Linked DNA regions of Sinorhizobium fredii USDA 257. The protein of the gene in region 2 interacts with the protein of the main gene of each other region in a pairwise test. Links are inferred from orthologs where the notes say so. Each region holds a gene or a part of one and is shown on either strand. Other genes may lie near its edges. The genes, in order: cysE and cysK.

Region 1 (3,065 bases), 2.8 Mb from region 2 along the record:
TTTTAAGACCGAACCAACGCACTGCAATCATATTCGCACGGCCGAACACAAGATTGATCAAATTTCTTCGGGCGCTACGCTCGGCATTAAGCCTATTCCCAAGGTCTCCAGGGGCCGAGCATTTCAGAACGACAAGGCCGGCCGCGGCAACCGCGACCGGCCTTGTTGCGATAGCAATGGTCTTTAGCGTCAGGCGGCGGCAGCAGACTTCACGGCTGCAGTTGCCTTGGCGACCGGTGCCTCATAGGGCTTGTAGGCGTCCTTGGCGAGATCGGCATACATTTCACCGATCTTCGATGCTTCGGCGACGAAAGCTTCGTAGCTCGACTTCAGATAGTTCGTCTGGAGTTCGAAAGCAGCCTCGAGGCTCTTGGTGCTGGACAGCTTTTCGAGATGAGCGATACCGTCTTCGAAGGACTTCTTCGAAAAGTCTGCTGCTTCGGTCGCAATGGCCTGATAGCCCTTGGTCAGCGCCGAGTAGCTCTTCACAGCCACATCTAGTGCTTCCTTGCTTTTCTTGTTTGCGTCGTCGAGGTTAAACATCAAGCTTCTCCTTGTGGGCGGTGGGCAGGCGTTAGTCTAGGTGCACTGCACAAAAAGTCAAGTTCAGTGTGCGATGCAGTAAACCACAATGCTTGCAACGACTTGATGAAGCTTCAGCCGTCATCGAGAAATTTCAGTAAAAATATGACTTAATAAGAAAAGCCGGCCCGATAGTTCAGGCCGGCAGCGGTGGGTGGTGAGTTCCGCGGGGCTCTCACGTCCGGCGCGTTGCTGCAGTTCACAGATCTACGTCGAGGATCGCCATCGAGAAATTATAGGAAAGCTCGCCGTCTTCATCGTCGCGAAAAATGACGCCGAGGAATTCGTCGCCGAGATAGACCTCGGCGGATTCGTCCTTCCTGGGACGGGCCTTGACGACCATCGCCGGATTCAAGGTGCGCTTGAAATAGGCCTCAAGCTTGCGGATTTCTTCGGGCTTCAAATCTATTCTCCGTAGCCGATTGATTTGCCGCGCTTCTCGCATGCGGCATTGCCAGGTGTAAACCCATCACGACGCCGAGCACTCATGAAGATGATCAAGGATAGCCGTAACGCATTGTATTACCGCTCAGATTTTTCCGGATCTGCAGCGAATGAGGCGAAAAAGCGCGCCCCTCCTCCGCCTCAGATATCGAAGCTTGCCAGGATCTGGTCCATCTGCCGCGACGGCTCGGAGCACCCGGCCTCGCCAACGACCTTGGCGGGGACACCGGCCACCGTCGTCTTCGGGGGAACCGCCTTCAGCACGACCGATCCGGCCGCCACCCGCGAGCAATGGCCGATATGGATATTGCCGAGGATCTTCGCCCCGGCGCCGATCAGCACGCCATCGCCGATCTTCGGGTGACGGTCGCTGCCCTCCTTGCCGGTGCCGCCGAGCGTCACCCCGTGCAGGATCGACACATTGTCGCCGATGACCGCCGTTTCGCCGACAACGAGGCCTGTCGCGTGGTCGAGGAAGATGCCGCGTCCGACGCGGGCGGCCGGGTTTATATCGGTCTGGAAGACGCTCGAGGAGCGACTCTGGAGATAAAGCGCGAAATCCTTCCGCCCGCGGTTCCACAGCCAATGGGCAAGCCGGTGCGTCTGGATCGCGTGGAAGCCCTTGAAATAAAGCACAGGCTCGAGGAACCGGGTGCAAGCGGGGTCGCGGTCGTAGACGGCCTGGATGTCAACCCGCAGGATCGTGCTCCATTCAGGCCAATCTTCGAGCATCTCAACGAAGGTCTGATGGAGCAGATTTGCCTGCAGGTCGGGATGGTCGAGCCGCTCGCAAATCCGATAGATCACGCTCTCTTCAAGCGAATGCTGGTTGACTACAGTCGAATAGAGGAAGGCTGCAAGCATCGGATCGCGCTCGGCGGCGAAGCGGGCCTCTTCACGCAGGCTGTCCCAGATGGGATCGATCGCCTTCAGCGGTTCCGTGTGGCGAAGTTCGGTCTTGGCGACCATGGTCGCGCTCCTTCCTGGTCAAACGTGGCCTAGTCAGACGTGGCCGAGTCAAACGTGGCCTGGTCAAACGCTGCCGGGCCGATCTTTGGCCTGCGCTGCCACATATATAGGGCAAATCCCGATCGACATAAATGGGCGCGCAGCGTTTCGATCGGCGGTCACTTCGAGCCACTATGCTCGGCCGACCTCACCGAGAAACTCCAGGACCGCCTTCTTGAAGACGCGGTCGCCGACCGCCAGCATATGGTCTCGGCCCGGAATATCCAAGGCCCTGGCATGCGGCATCAGAGCGGCAAGGTCCTGGGCGGAACCCGCTACGTCATCCTTCGTTCCAACCCCGATCAGAACGGGCACATCGATGCGCCCGACATCCTCTGCGGAAAGCAGGTCTCGTGAGGTCGATATGCAGGCGGCAAGCGCGTGGCGGTCGCTTTTCGTCTGGTCGGCAAAGGCGCGGAACATGCGGCCACGCTCATGCGTCACATCTTCGAGCGACGGTGCAAGCAGCGCCTCGGCGATCGGATCCCAGTCCCCCACCCCGGTCACCATGCCTATTCCGAGGCCCCCGAACACGAGCGAACGGACGCGATGCAGGTGATGCAACGCCAGAAATGCCGAGACGCGCGCGCCCATTGAGTAACCCATGACATGCGCCTCGGCGATACCAAGATGGACGAGGAGGGCGGCCGCGTCGCCGGCCATCTGGTGCGGATGGTAAACCGAAGCGTCATAGGGCTTGCTGCTCGCGCCATGGCCGCGGTTGTCGAGTGCGACGACCCGATAGCCGGCGTCGCCGAGGGTCTTCAGCCAGCCGGGGTAGACCCAGTTGACATTGGCGCTCGAAGCGAATCCGTGAATGAGCAGGACTGGATCTCCCGACGGATCGCCCGCGTCGAAGTAGGCGATTTCCAGGCCGTCATGCGTGAAGCGCGAATATGGCGGAGGGTTCAAATCCATGGTTTTCCCAGACATCAATCCGTTTCCGGCAAACTAGGTGGTAACGGATTTGTCGAAAACCCCCGCCGGCTCAAAAACCACAATCGCGTCATGATTGCTGCTACACATTTGTG
Region 2 (3,140 bases):
GCGCTCGGCAAGGGGCTGATCTGCCCGGCCGAAAGCGGAGCGGAAGCCGCCTGGGCCGGGTCGGACATCAACATCCTCGCGCCGCGCAGCCTGATCGCCATCGCCAATCATTTCCGCGGCACGCAAGTGCTCTCGCGACCCGAACCGGCGATCCGGGCCGCGGCCGCCAACCTTCCGGATCTCGCCGACATCAAAGGCCAGGAGAGCGCCAAGCGGGCGCTCGAAGTGGCGGCCGCCGGCAACCACAATCTCTTGATGGTGGGCCCGCCAGGGTCCGGCAAGTCGATGCTCGCGGCGCGGCTGCCTTCCATCCTGCCGCCGCTCTCTCCGTCCGAATTGCTCGAGGTCTCGATGATCCATTCGATCGCCGGGCAATTGCCGGGCGGCAAGCTTTCCGACCGCCGGCCGTTCCGCGCGCCCCACCATTCCGCCACCATGGCGGCGCTGATCGGCGGCGGCCTCAGGGCAAAGCCGGGCGAGGCGTCGCTTGCCCATCACGGCGTGCTGTTTCTCGACGAGTTTCCGGAGTTTCCGCCGCAGGTGCTCGATGCGCTGCGCCAACCGCTCGAAACTGCAGAGTGTGTCATCGCCCGTGCCAACCACCGCGTCAGCTATCCGGCGGCGATCCAGCTCGTCGCCGCCATGAACCCGTGCCGCTGCGGCATGGCCGGCGAGCCGGGCCGCAGCTGCGCCCGTGGTCCACGCTGCATGGCCGATTACCAGGCGCGGATTTCGGGCCCCTTGATGGACCGGTTGGATATCCGCATCGACGTGCCGGCCGTCAGCGCCGCCGATCTGATCCGGCCCGGCGCGGCCGAGCCGAGCGCCGCAGTCGCCAGTCGCGTCGCCTGCGCTCGGGCTCTTCAGGTGGACCGCTTCGCCGCCCTCGGCCACCCAGGGCTGACCAGCAATGCCCGCTGCGCGACCGCGATGATCGAGAAGATTGCCGAGCCGGACGCCGCGGGGCTACAGTTGTTGAGGGACGCCGCGGAAAAGATGAAGTTCTCCGCACGCGGCTACCACCGCGTCTTGAAGGTGGCCCGCACGCTTGCCGATCTCGACGAGGCGCCGACGGTCGGCCGCATCCATCTTGCCGAAGCGATCTCCTACCGCGTCGCCGGCGAGCGGCTGCCGGCGGCGGCATAGCGATGCAGGCGGCCGCCGCGCCTCTACGCGCCAAGCCCCTCGAACAGCACCGTCGAAAGATAGCGCTCGGCAAAGGACGGTATGATCACGACAATGGTCTTGCCGGCGTTTTCCTCGCGCTGGCCGACTTCGATCGCCGCCTGGAGCGCCGCACCGGAGGAAATGCCGACCGGCACGCCTTCGAGCCTGGCAACGAGGCGCGCCGCCTCGACCGCTTCGCTCGCGTTGACGGTAATCACCTCGTCATAGACGCTCGTGTCGAGGATCGCCGGCGCGAAACCGGCACCGATGCCCTGTATCTTGTGCGGACCGGGCGCCCCACCTGAGAGAATCGGAGACTCCTCGGGCTCGACGGCGATTACCTTGACCGAAGGCTTGCGGGCCTTCAGCACCTGGCCAGCGCCGGTGATCGTGCCGCCCGTACCGATGCCGGAGACGAGGATGTCGACTTTACCTTCGGTGTCGTTCCAGATCTCTTCGGCCGTCGTCCTGCGGTGGATCTCCGGATTGGCAGGATTTTCGAACTGCTGCGGAGTGATCGCGTCGGGCAGCGTCTCGACCAGTTCCTGCGCCTTGGCGATGGCGCCCTTCATGCCCTTCGCCCCTTCCGTCAGCACCAGTTCGGCGCCAAGCAGCGCCAGCATCTTGCGCCGCTCGACCGACATCGTCTCGGGCATTGTGAGGATCAGCTTGTAGCCCTTGGCGGCGGCGACGAAGGCAAGCGCAATGCCGGTATTGCCCGACGTCGGCTCGATCAGCGTGGTGCGGCCGGGCGCGATCTTCCCCTGCGCTTCGAGCGCTTCGACCATGGCGACGCCGATGCGGTCCTTGACCGAGGCGATCGGATTGAAGAATTCCAGCTTGGCGAGCAGGTTCGCCTTGACGCCCTTTTCCCCGGCGAGCTTGTCGAGCCGCACGATCGGAGTGTCGCCGATCGTTTCGGTGATCGATGAAAAGACGCGGCCGCGGCCGGGCTTGCGCGCTTCAGGCATGGATTTCTCCCTTCATTAAGTGCTGTGGCGAGAATAGGGACAAAGGGACGGCCGTGCCAGAGCGTGACAGCCGCGGAACGACGCGACGGAGAGAAAAAGCAGCTGCAAAACCGCCGGTTGGGAAATCATTATTTCGCAAGAAAATTGACCGGGTGACAAGAACGCCGTTGTCGGCACCAAGGAGAAAGGACACCTTCCGGAAAATTGCGGAAGGGGCGCATCATGCCGGCCATTCAGAACCTCATAGGCTTTGCCCTAATCGCGCTCGGCATGGTGCTGACGCCGGGGCCGAACATGATCTACCTGATCTCGCGTTCGATCTGCCAGGGCCCGGCCGCCGGCCTCGTCTCGCTCGGCGGCGTGGCGCTCGGCTTCGTCTTCTATATGGTCTTTGCCGCGCTCGGCATCACTGCGTTGCTGCTGGCGGTCCCGTTCGCCCACAACGCGCTGTGCTTCGCGGGTGCCCTCTATCTCCTTTACCTTGCCTGGCAGGCCGTGAAGCCCGGGGGCCGCTCGCTGTTCCAGGTCCGAGACCTGCCGAAGGATGGACCGCGCAAGCTCTTCGTGATGGGGCTTGTCACCAGCCTGCTCAATCCGAAAGTGGCGGCGCTCTACCTTTCGCTGCTGCCGCAGTTCATCCGACCGGAGACCGGAAGCGTGCTCCTGCAGTCGCTCGTCTTCGGCAGCCTGCAGATCATGATTAGCGTCACCGTCAATGCGCTGATCGCGGTGACCGCCGGATCGATCGCCGCCTTCCTGGCTGGGCGTCCGCTTTTCATGCTGGTGCAGCGCTGGATGATGAGCACGGTGCTTGCAAGCCTCGCCGTCAGCCTGGCTGTCGAGGCTCGCAAGTAACAGGCGTTACTCGAAGACCGGGCGCATGAAGCTGCGCTCGTAACTCAGAATGCAGCGCGTCTCTTCGGCAAAGGCGAAGGCCGCTTGGCATTCGGGATCCGCAGCCATCTTCTCGCGATAGGTTTCGTAAGTCGCGAGCGAGGGAAA

The links.
Region 1: the proteins of cysK (region 2) and cysE interact in binary tests that used the Escherichia coli proteins (3 or more experiments, as listed by UniProt). The link is inferred for Sinorhizobium fredii USDA 257 from one-to-one orthologs.

What each region holds. Positions count from the first base shown.
Region 1 is NC_018000.1:3,683,728-3,686,792, reverse strand. Bases 82-2,827 are described here. They hold cysE (serine O-acetyltransferase), read right to left. Parts: upstream 1,996-2,827; coding sequence 1,168-1,995; downstream 82-1,167. Other genes in these bases: USDA257_RS17140 (alpha/beta fold hydrolase), read right to left, coding at 2,167-2,827; USDA257_RS17150 (DUF3126 family protein), read right to left, coding at 782-985; USDA257_RS17155 (phasin family protein), read right to left, coding at 190-543. Also shown: more of USDA257_RS17140, read right to left, coding at 2,828-2,952.
Region 2 is NC_018000.1:6,445,581-6,448,720, forward strand. Bases 155-2,975 are described here. They hold cysK (cysteine synthase A), read right to left. Parts: upstream 2,139-2,975; coding sequence 1,170-2,138; downstream 155-1,169. Other genes in these bases: USDA257_RS30210 (YifB family Mg chelatase-like AAA ATPase), read left to right, coding at 155-1,146; USDA257_RS30220 (LysE family translocator), read left to right, coding at 2,361-2,975. Outside these bases: more of USDA257_RS30210, read left to right, coding at 1-154; more of USDA257_RS30220, read left to right, coding at 2,976-2,993; USDA257_RS30225 (NIPSNAP family protein), read right to left, coding at 3,000-3,140.